2 regions of the Acidovorax sp. FW305-C-20-28 genome follow, and region 2 is predicted to be linked to the other one. Evidence: predicted binding sites of a transcription regulator. Region 2 holds the regulator's gene; the other holds the start of a gene.
The links. The regulator LexA, encoded in region 2, represses DNA repair genes until DNA is damaged. The targets are predictions, from matches to a motif close to ACTGTATNNNNATACAGT.
Positions count from the first base shown of each region.

Region 1 (5,703 bases), on a different contig from region 2:
CTTGCCCACATCGCGGATCGCGGACTTCGGCCCATAGGTCACCACCGTGGCCGCCAGGGCTGCCCGGTCGCGCCCATATTTGCGATACAGGTACTGGATTACTTCCTCGCGCCTTTGATGTTCGAAGTCGATGTCGATGTCCGGCGGCTCGTTGCGCTCCCGGCTGATGAAGCGCTCGAACAGCATGGACATGCGCGCCGGGTCCACTTCGGTCACGCCCAAGCAGTAGCACACCACGCTGTTGGCGGCCGAGCCGCGGCCCTGGCAGAGGATGTGCTCCGACCGCGCGAAGCTCACGATGTCGAACACGGTCAGGAAATAGTGCTCGTAGCGCAGGCCGCAGATCAGCTCCAGCTCGTGCTCGATCTGGGACTGCACCTTGGCGGGGATGCCATTGGGCCAGCGGCGGCCCGCACCCTCGTACGTCGCCTGGCGCAGGAAGCTGGCTGGCGTGTGCCCGTCGGGCACCACCTCATCGGGGTATTGGTACTTGATCTCGTCCAGGCTGAAGGTGCAACGTTCGGCGATGCGCACGGTCTCGGCCATCAGTTCCTCGGGGTAGGTCTGTGCCAGCCGCACCCGGCTGCGCAGGTGCCGCTCCGCGCTGCGCTGCAGCTCGTAGCCGCACTCGGTCAGCGGCTTGCCCACCCGGGTCGCGGTCAGCACGTCCTGCAGGGGTTTGCGGCTGCGCAGGTGCATGAGCACATCGCCCAGGGCCACCAGGGGCAGCTCGGTCAGGGCCGAGAGTTCGCGCACACGGTGCAGCCACAGCTCGTCGTCGATGCGGCGGTTCAGGTCCACCCCCAGCCAGGCCCGACCCAAAAAATGCGTCAAGGTCCACTGGCCCAGTTCCTCCAACTGCGCATCGCTGGCTTCCCGGCAGGGCGAGACCACCAGCAGGCAGTCGGCCAGCGTGTCGCCCTCGATGTCCGTCTGATGGAGCAGGTAGGTGCCTTTCTCGGACGAGCGTCGCAGGCGTGTGATGAACTGGCACAGGTTGCCGTAGCCGTTCATGTTCTGGGCCAGCGCCACCAGGGTGAAAGGCAGGTCCGCCTGCACCTTGAACTGCGACCCGATTAACAGCTGGATGCCTTGCTTCTTGGCCTCCATGTGCGCGCGCACCACGCCGGCCAGCGTGCATTCATCGGTGATCGCGATAGCGCTGTAGCCCAGCTCCTTTGCGCGCTCGACCAACTCCTCGGGCCAGCTGGCGCCGATGAGAAACGAGTAGTTGGAGACGCAGAGCAGCTCTGCATACAGGGGAAGCGCCATACAGCCTGCTCACGGGTGCGGATAGGGAGTAGGCCGCTCAGGCGTAGCGCCCGTGCAGGAACCAGCCGGTCTCGTCGTTCGCCAGGCGTTGCTGGTAGATCCACAGCCGCCCCGCATGCTGGCTCTGGGCCACCCAGTAGTCGCGCTGCACATTGGTCTGCTGCGCATCCGCCCCTTCGCCCACGCGGTGCCACCAACCACCCTCGACGCGGTCGGGGCCGAGCAGCATCACCAAGGGGCCCTGGTAGATCGGACGGTGGTCGCGCTCGGCCAGGCGCAGTGGTTCCTCGAAGATCCAGTCCGGCACTGGGAGCTGGCACGGGCCAGGAGAAGCACGCGGTCGTGGCTCCTCTGCGCCAGGCCAGCGCTGCATCCATTCGGGCCGGTGGTCCTCGGCGAGCAATGGCCGCACCACCTCGGCTTTGCCGATGCGCGCTTGCACGCGCTCCAGCACCAGCCAGGTCGCCTCGCCCTGGCGGATGGTGTCGGGCAGCAGCGACTTGCTCTCCTGTTGGATCGGGAAGGTGCGGGCAGCGACGAGTTCGATGTCTCCCGCGGGCGCCTGCAGCTCCACCTTGGCCAGGTGTTCGTTCAGTAGCCGACTCAGGTGGTCTACCGACTGGGTGGGCTCAGCCGTGCCCACGGTCAGCTCGCCGCCCGTGCCGGCTGTCTTGGCGCGCATGACGTCGTGCCACCAGCGCAGCGTGAATGACGTGACGCCCATGTGCCGGGCCGCCAGCCAGCTGGACATCTGCAGCAGCAACCGGCGGGCGCCGAACATCAACGCGGGGGCATGCTCCACCCTGAACTGAAATTCCAGCCGAGCGCTGAAGGTCTCCGGCAACTGCACCCATTCGTAGGCTTCGGGCCGCAGGCCATACGCCTGGTCCAGCCGGGTCAGCAGCTCCTTGTCGAAACGCCGGCTCAGGCCGCCGCGCGGCAGCTTGCGCACATCGCCCAGGGTCCTGCAGCCCAGGCGCTGCAGCGTGCCCAGGTGGGAGGCCACGGCGGTGATGGTCTCCAGCGGGAGCTTGTCCAGGATTGAGGGCAGCGGGCCTGCAAAGCCGTCGGGCACGCCCGCTCGCACCAGCGCCAGCGCAGCCGTGCCCGTAGGTGCCCATGCGATGCACTCCACACCCAACGCCGTGCCTTCCACCTCAACCCGCTGGCGCAGTTGCTCCAGGCCGCCGAACAGGCGCGCGCTAGCTCCCACCTCGACCAGCACAGCCTCCTCCAGCACTGCCACCCGCGGCGAGAACTGCAACGCCCATACGGCGAGGGACGGCAGGTCAATGGGGATGCAGGATGCGCTGTGGGTGCTGGATGGTCGCAGTGCGGCCCAGATCCCGAGCATCGGGGGCCTCCTCGCGCGAAAAAGAAAACGATGTGGAGCGCAGCAGGCGAGGTGGCAGCACCTTGCGCAGCTGCGGGGGAATGGACTCCAGCTCCAGGGCGTCAGTGCACGGCGTGCCGCGGCGCTTGAGGATCTGCACGTGGATGTTCCAGCCAGAGCCCAGGGATGCCAGCAGGCGCAGCGGCGCCGGCGATGCCTCGCGCTGCGCGCCTGTCGGCCGGAACAGGAACACCGGTGACTGGCAGGACTGCGCGTGCACCTGCAGGCGGCGGATCTGGTCCGCACGCGCCTGAGGCAGCCAGGCCATCACCGCGCCCCGCGGGTTGGACTTGACCAACTGCTCGGTGATCCAAAGCCGGTCTGCAGGCGCCTTGGCGCGGATCCACACCAGGCGGTCCGGGTGCACGCCGCGCTGGGCCAGGCCGCCGGCGTGCGGGGGCAGCGGGGGCGAAACCAGCAGGATCTGGCCGTCGCCCTCCATCAATGACGGGATGCAGCCTCCCAGCAGGCTCCACTCGCACAAGGGCGCCTGGGGCGAAAGCACCTCGGTCAGGGACCGCGTTGGCCAGCCGCCCCCGGGCAGGGAGGCGTCCAGGCTGTCAAAGCCCGTGGGGATCGTGGGATGGTTCTGGTGGGCCAGGTCGTCACCGGTCCAGACGGCCTCCCGCACGCTGATGGGCAGGTGCTGGGTGTCGAAGGAGCGGGCGGCGGCTGGCATGTCCAAATACTGTGATTAAACCCAGTATACGGACAGGCCTACTGACAGAAAAGAGGTCGCCGACGGCAGTTGAAGGCCATTGCGCGCGGTTCGCACTGAAAACGATAGCGGGGGAATCAGGGCCGGTGCGGGAGGATCAATGGAACGACTGGGGCGGAAAAAATTTGCGAAGAATGCTTCTGGACTGGCGTGGCAAAAGTGCGTAAGTCTCAGCGGCTCGTGCGCGTCGCCTTGGATCGACCGGTCAGACGGCCACTGGCTTTCATGTAGGCAGCGTTGATCTGACTCGCTTCGCTCTTGGTCATCCAGCGACAGTTGGACGGCACATACCCCTTGGACTTGTCTACCCGTGCGAACGCCAGGCTCGGGTCATCCACCCAGCCGACATCGCGCAGGAAATCTTCAAACTTCAGCCAACAGGGATGCACCTCCAGGCCAGGCTTGTAGTGTTTGGAGTTAGGGTTCACTGAGCCATGGACGATTGCGCTCCACGCCTTGTATGGCTTGCTCTTCACAAGACTCTCGCCCGCCCTGGCAGGCTTTCGGACATCAATGCGCCCAGTCTGGTGCCTTTTGGCTGCAGCACTGTATGAAATGCCGAACCTCCCAGAGATGTAGGCAATTTTCGATCTGATACTCGGAAAGGCAATGCCGTCAAACACCTGTGGCTTGGCATTTGATCCACCGCTTACACCACCAGGGTCAATGTTGAAGCCATGGGGAGCCATGGTTCCCAGTTCTCTGATCCATTTGCGCTCCTTGGCCTCCAGATCCATCTTGGCCGTGCCGTGATCGATGACCGAGATCTCGAAGGCCGAGGCTCCATATTTACGAATGGCCGCATGCAAAGAGCATTCGCTTCTGATCCATCCCGCCCGAGACTGCTCTTGGTGATAGAGCCAACGTCGTTCCATCGTCTGCACGGTAAGACCGACGTATTGACGACCGCTGTCTTTGTGCGTTACGACATAGATGACTCCGTGCTGGTAGCCGGGATTGGGGATGCGATTGAACGCTTCCTCTGGACGCATTCCATTTTTAATCCACCGCTTGATCGTTAGTTCGTGGGCCAGGGGCTGAAGTGCTCTACAGGCAGCCCTGAGGTTCGGGTAGGAGATGCCAAATACAGTCATCGCCGTGACTGTCGCTTTGTTCGAGCGGACGTACTCTTTCAAGAAAATTTTTTCCTCGGGCATTCCCGCTTCCCTGCGTTTCAGCGCCCTCCAGTAATTCACTCCCAGCTGGTTGCATCGCTGCTTGAAGCTGATGTGGCCAATGTTTGATTTGCGCATCCGTTGCTCCCAAAAGAGTCAGACGGTGCCATGCCTGAAAACATCCAGTGTAAAAAATAATTGGGCACTTACTGTGGGCCCGAAAACACTGGTTGGCCATGTCCAGCCCCCAAGAACAGCAGCCTGTTGGTGCAATCAACGCTGGCAGCAATTCGTCTCAGCAGGCCCCGCAAGACTGGAACCAGGACACCACTTGGATGCGCTTTTTCCAGCCACATGACCGTCTTGGTTGCGATGCAAGCAAGGTCACGCGCAACTCGTCTTGATGTACTGGCTCGCTGGCATACTTCCGGCGATAACAAATCGCGACACACCGCCTGCATGAACCAACAAGCCCTCTCTGCCTTCATCTGGTCCGTGGCCGACCTGCTGCGCGGCGACTACAAGCAGTCCGACTACGGCAAAGTCATACTCCCCTTCACCGTGCTGCGCCGCCTGGACTGCGTACTCGAAGCTACCAAGCCGGCCGTGCTGGCCGAACTCGCTGCGAAAGAAAAGCAGGGGATCAATCCAGACCAGTTTGTGCAAAAGATCACGGGCCTTGGCTTCTACAACGCCTCCCCGCTCGACCTGACCATGCTGCTGGGCGACGCCGACCACATTGCCCAGAACCTCTACAGCTATGTGCAGGCGTTCTCGCCCGCAGTGCGCGATGTATTCGAGCGCTTTGAATTCCACACCCAGGTGGAACGCCTGGCCAAGGCCGGGCTGCTGTACCGGGTCACCGAAAAGTTCACCAACATCGACCTGCACCCTGAGGCCGTCAGCAACATGCAGATGGGCTTGGTGTTCGAGGAACTGATCCGCAAGTTTGCAGAAATCAGCAACGAGACCGCCGGGGAGCACTTCACCCCGCGCGAGGTCATCCGCCTCATGGTCAATCTCATCTTCATTGAAGACGACGACATCCTGAGCAAGCCAGGCGTGGTACGCACCATCTACGATCCAACGGCCGGCACCGGGGGCATGCTCAGCGTGGCGGGCGAGTACCTGGCCGAACACAACCCCAAGGCCCGCCTTACCGTGTTTGGGCAGGAGCTCAACCCAGAGTCCTACGCCATCTGCAA
Region 1 covers NZ_JBYSYM010000023.1:48,949-54,651, reverse strand. Annotated here, with positions in the region: gene AC3WOH_RS23710 (error-prone DNA polymerase) at 1-1,272, opposite strand, end outside; gene AC3WOH_RS23705 (Y-family DNA polymerase) at 1,310-2,626, opposite strand; gene imuA (translesion DNA synthesis-associated protein ImuA) at 2,562-3,344, opposite strand; gene AC3WOH_RS23695 (GIY-YIG nuclease family protein) at 3,554-4,636, opposite strand; gene AC3WOH_RS23690 (type I restriction-modification system subunit M) at 4,958-5,703, shown strand, end outside.
Region 1: a site for LexA is predicted at 3,353-3,370, ahead of imuA (translesion DNA synthesis-associated protein ImuA). Genes of this name have one in related genera too.

Region 2 (5,703 bases):
AGCGGGCAGGGCGCTGGAGGCGCTGGCATTGCGCCGTGCCCAGATCGCCGCGGCGGCCGCACCCTCGGCATCCTCTGCCTTGCCCGTTGCCACCCCGGCCCCCATGCCTGCAGCCTCCTTGCCGTCTGCGAGGCCGCCGGCCGTGGCGCCCCAGCCCGTGGCTGCAGCACCGCTTGCTGCGCCCGCCGCGGCGGCCCCTGCGGTGTCGAATGTGGGGCAGCGGCCCGCTGCGCGTGCACTGCCTGAGGGCATGGAGGAATACATGGTGCACCGTGTCATGCAGCGCGTGGACGGGGTCCTGGAGCAGCGCCTGCGCGATGCCATCGCCACAGTGGTGCAGGAGCAGACGCGTTCGGTGCTGCCGCGCCTGCGCGAGGAGATCGAATCCGTGGTCCGCCACGCGGTGTACGAGGCCGTGGCCGATGAGCTCGCCGGCAGCCATGCCGCGCCGACAAAGGGATGACAGGGTATTCCCCTGTGGTTTCTCTCACATTTACTCGTGTTCCCTAGTGATCTGGCCCGTAAATTGCGATATGTTCGCCTGCGTTGAGACACAAGAACATTTCTCAGCGTTTATCTTTACTGGAGATTGATATGCAATTGAAGTTGAAACTGACCGTGGTTGCTGCTATCGCAGCTGCTGCTGGTGTGGCCTCTGCACAAGAGCAGGTGGTCAAGATCGGCCACGTGGCTCCGGTTTCCGGCGCTCAAGCCCACTACGGCAAGGACAACGAAAATGGCGCACGCATGGCCATTGAAGAGCTGAACGCACAAGGTGTGACGATCGGCGGCAAGAAGATCAAGTTCGAGCTGCAGGCAGAAGACGACGCTGCGGATCCGAAGCAAGGCACGGCTGCTGCACAGAAGCTGTGCGACGCCAAGGTTGCTGGCGTTGTCGGTCACCTCAACTCCGGTACCACCATCCCCGCTTCCAAGGTCTACAACGACTGCGGCATCCCCCACGTGACCGGCGCGGCCACGAACCCCAACCTGACCAAGCCAGGCTACAAGACCACGTTCCGCATCATCGCCAACGACAACGCCCTGGGCGCTGGCCTGGCTGCCTACGCCGTGGACACCCTGAAGCTCAAGTCGGTCGCCATCATCGACGACCGTACGGCTTACGGCCAAGGCGTTGCCGACGTGTTCAAGAAGACCGCTGCCGCCAAGGGCATGAAGGTGGTGGACGAGCAGTTCACGACCGACAAGGCCACGGACTTCATGGCCATCCTGACCGCCATCAAGGCCAAGAACCCTGACGCCATCTTCTACGGCGGCATGGACCCCCAAGGCGGCCCGATGCTGCGCCAGATGGAACAGCTGGGCATGGGCAACGTGAAGTACTTCGGTGGTGACGGCATCTGCACGGCCGAAATCGCCAAGCTGGCTGCCGGCGCCAAGACCCTGGCCAACGTGATCTGTGCCGAAGGCGGCGCATCGCTGGCCAAGATGCCTGGCGGCACGGCCTGGAAGGCCAAGTACGACGCCAAGTACCCCAACCAGTTCCAGGTGTACAGCCCCTACACCTACGACGCCACGTTCCTGATCGTGGACGCCATGAAGCGTGCCAACTCGGTCGACCCCAAGGTCTACACCCCCGAGCTGCTGAAGGCCAACTTCAAGGGCGTGACCTCCACGATCGCCTTCGAACCCAACGGCGAAATGAAGAACCCAGCCATCACCTTGTACAACTACAAGGACGGCAAGAAGACCCCTCTGAACTAAATCACGGCTTGCCTTCAACCGGCTAACGTCGTTGGGGAGCCTTGCCGTGCTACAGCACTGTCTGCGGCTCCCCGCCTAGTTATCCGGCTGAATGCAATCCGTGCGGGTGCGCTGCCTTCGGGTGGTGCCCTTCAGAAACAAAAAAGGCTTCCTTCGGGAAGCCTTTTTTGTTGGTGACCGCCGTGTTGCGGCGCTCGTGATTGCTTGCTAGCGCCGCACCTGCAGCGAACCGGGGTTCACGATGTTGGTCGGCGTGCCCTTGATGAAGTTCACCACATTGTCGAAGGCCGCACCAAAGTAGAGCTCGTAGCTGTCCTGCTCCACATAGCCGATGTGCGGCGTGCAGATGCAGTTTTCCAGCCGCAAGAGGGCATGGCCCTGCAGGATGGGCTCGCTCTCGAACACGTCCACAGCGGCCATGCCGGGTCGGCCGCGGTTCAGTGCCGCGATCAGGGCATCGGGCTCCACCAGCTCGGCGCGCGAGGTGTTCACGAACAGCGAGGTGGGCTTCATGCACGACAGGTCTTCGAGCGAGATGATGCCGCGCGTCTCGTCGTTCAGGCGCAGGTGCACCGAGATCACGTCGCACTGCGAGAAGAACTCCTCGCGCGTGCTGGCGGCCTGGTAGCCATCGGTCAGGGCTTGCGCGCGCGAGGCCTCGCGGCCCCAGACGCGCACGTTCATGCCGAAGGCCTTGCCATAGCCGGCCACCAGCTGGCCGATGCGGCCATAGCCCCAGATGCCCAGCGTCTTGCCGCGCAGCACCGAGCCCAGCCCGAAATTGGAGGGCATGGATGCGGCCTTGAGCCCGGATTGCTGCCAGGCCCCGTGTTTGAGGTTGGAGATGTACTGCGGCAGCCGGCGCGTGGCCGCCATCACCAGGGCCCAGGTCAGCTCGGCCGGTGCCACGGGTGAGCCTACCCCCTCGGCCACGGCGATGCCGCGCTCGGTGCAGGCGGCCACATCCACGTGGTTGCCCACCTTGCCGGTCTGGGCGATGAGCTTGAGGCGGGGGAGTTTCTCGACGAGCTGGCGCGTGATCTGGGTGCGTTCGCGCACCAGCACGATGATGTCGGCATCCTTGAGCCGCACCGACAACTGTCCCAGGCCCTTGACGGTGTTGGTGTAGACCTTAGCGGTGTAGGCGTCAAGCCGGCTGGCGCAATGGAGCTTGCGCACTGCATCCTGGTAGTCGTCGAGGATCACGATGTTCATCCCGACATTGTGCCTTGGCGCGCCGCAGTCTTTGCGTCCCAAGCCCCGTCGGGCGTGCTGCATTTGCAACGCTGCGTGAATGCCCGGGCCCTGGCGGCGCAGAACGGGGTCAAAAGGGCTTGGTGCAGCCCTCGCGGCCAACCCCAGGCGGGCGGAGCAGGGGCGTCGGAAGGTCCGGTGCCGCACGCGCTGAGGGGCACGCGTGGCCGTGCACTCAGTGCTGCAGCGCCTCGCGCGCGGCCATGCGGTCGAGCTCTGCGCAGACGTCGGCCATGCGGCCAGAGATCACGAGGCGGCCGGCATCGGCGCCCGAGGCCGCCGTGCGCAGCACGCGCACCACATGGGGTGCCTGGGTGTGGCCGTGCGCAGCGTCGGTGCCTGGGGTGGTGCCGTGCTGCAGGCCACGTGCTCCTGCTGCAGTCTGCATGGCCTCGTCGCGCGGCATGCGGGCCGCAGCGGGGCATGCGGGCGCTGCGTGGGCGGGCACTGGCACCTTGCAGGTGCGTGCAGGCCGTACCGTGGCGCCGTGGTCGTACCCGCCACGTATGGCGGGCTGCAGCCAGCGTGCCAGTGCGTGCAGTGGGTGGGAGAAGGCCGAGAGGGTCAGGGAAGCAATTCGCATGTGAAGACTCCGAAGGTCGGTGGTGAACACAGGCAGGATTGCGAAGACAAGTGCGCAGCCCAGGGCTGACCAGCGGCGGCGCCGAAAACCGGCACCCCGCCCGCCAAACGCCCGCCACCTGGGCGGCGCAACGGCGATTACATGAGCATGGTGTTGCGAATCAGGCCGACCGCCAGGCCCTCGATCTCGAAGGTTTCGCCGGGCTGCACGGTGATCACGGGGTAGTCGGGGTTCTCGGGCAGCAGCTCGATGCCGGTGGCCGTGCGGCGCAGGCGCTTGACGGTGACGTCGTCGCCCAGGCGGGCCACGATGATCTGGCCATTGCGCGCCTCGCGCGTGGACTGCACGGCCAGCAGGTCGCCGTCCATGATGCCGGCATCGCGCATGGACATGCCACGCACCTTGAGCAGGTAATCGGGCTTGTGCTGGAACAGGTTGTTTTCCAGGCTGTAGGTCTGATCGACATGCTCCTGCGCGAGAATGGGCGAACCTGCGGCGACCCGGCCGATCAGGGGCAGCACCAGCTGCGACAGGCCGGGAATGGGCAGGCTGAACTGGGTGCCGCGCGCTGCATTGATGGAGCGCACCGTGTCGCCACGCAGGCGGATGCCGCGCGAGGTGCCGCTGACCAGTTCGATCACCCCTTTGCGGGCCAGGGCCTGCAGATGCTCTTCTGCCGCATTGGCGGATTTGAAGCCCAGCTCGGTCGCGATCTCGGCGCGGGTGGGTGGGGCGCCGGTACGCGCAATGGCGGTCTGGATCAGGTCCAGAATCTGTTGCTGGCGGGCCGTGAGCTTGGGGTTGTCGAGCATGGTGGTTTCCAGTGGGTGCCGGTACAGTGGCAAATGACTGTCTTTTAATCCAGTAACTGTATTTTTCACCAGTTTTTCGGAGTATGCAAGTGAGTGCGCAAAAAATTGTGGTTCTGGGTACGGGCGGCACCATTGCCGGCACCGCTGCGCAGGCGGGGGACAACATCGGCTACACAGCCGCACAGGTGGGGGTGGGCGAGCTGCTGGCCGCGGTTCCGGGGCTGGAGGCCTTGGCCGGCGGGCCCTTCGTGGTCGAGCAGGTGGCCCAGATCGACAGCAAGGACATGGAGCACGGCGTATGGCGTGCGCTGGCGCAGCGCTGCGCCGAATGCCTGGACGACCCGGCCGTTCGCGGCATCGTCATCACCCATGGCACCGACACCATCGAAGAGACGGCTTGGTTCCTGCATTCCGTGCTGGATGCCAGGAAGCCCGTGGTGCTGACCTGCGCCATGCGGCCGGCGACGGCGCTGGTGCCCGATGGCCCGCAGAACCTGCTCGATGCCGTGGCCGTGGCCACCACGCAGGGTGCGCAGGGCGTGGTCGTCGTGGCGGCCGGCACCATCCATGGTGCCCAGCGCGTGCAAAAGGTGCACCCCTACCGGGTCGACCCCTTCAGTTCCGGCGACGCCGGGCCGCTGGGCTGGGTGGAAGAGGGCGCGGCCCGGCTGGTGCAGGCCTGGCCGCAGTCTGCTGGCGCCAAGGGTGCGGGTGCCCTCACGGCAGTGCCTGCCGATACACCCTGGCCCTGGGTGGAGCTGGTGGTCAGCCACGCGGGTGCCAGCGGCCGTGCCGTGGATGCGCTGGTGCGCGAGGGCGTGCGGGGCCTGGTGGTGGCCTGCACGGGCAATGGCACCATCCACCATGCACTGGAGGCAGCGCTGCTGCGTGCCCAGGCCGTGGGGGTGCGCGTGGTGCGTTCCACGCGTTGCAGCGAAGGCCAGTTGCTGCCCACAGCCGGCGATGGCCTGGCCGCCATGCCCGGCCTGTCGCCTGCCAAGGCCCGCGTGAGCCTGGTGCTTGATCTGCTGGGCTGACAACCCACCATGTTCACTGCCCTTCGCTCCCACGTATGGGCCTACCCGGCGCTGGAGGTGGTGCACATCGTGGGCATTGCACTGCTGCTGGGCAATCTGGTGCTGCTCGAGCTGCGGGTGTTTGGCTGGGGCGCGACCATTGCGCCCCGCGATCTGGCGCGCCTGAGCCTCTCGCTGGCGCTGTGCGGCTTTGGCCTGGCAGCCCTGTCGGGCCTGGTGATGTTTGCCACCCAGCCGCAGGAGCTGCTGTCCAACCGGGCATTCACCCTCAAGATGCTGTTGTTGATGCTTG
Region 2 covers NZ_JBYSYM010000003.1:38,765-44,467, forward strand. Annotated here, with positions in the region: gene AC3WOH_RS05245 (hypothetical protein) at 1-463, shown strand, start outside; gene AC3WOH_RS05250 (branched-chain amino acid ABC transporter substrate-binding protein) at 595-1,725, shown strand; gene AC3WOH_RS05255 (D-2-hydroxyacid dehydrogenase family protein) at 1,933-2,940, opposite strand; gene AC3WOH_RS05260 (hypothetical protein) at 3,155-3,562, opposite strand; gene lexA (transcriptional repressor LexA) at 3,700-4,374, opposite strand; gene AC3WOH_RS05270 (asparaginase) at 4,458-5,411, shown strand; gene AC3WOH_RS05275 (hypothetical protein) at 5,421-5,703, shown strand, end outside.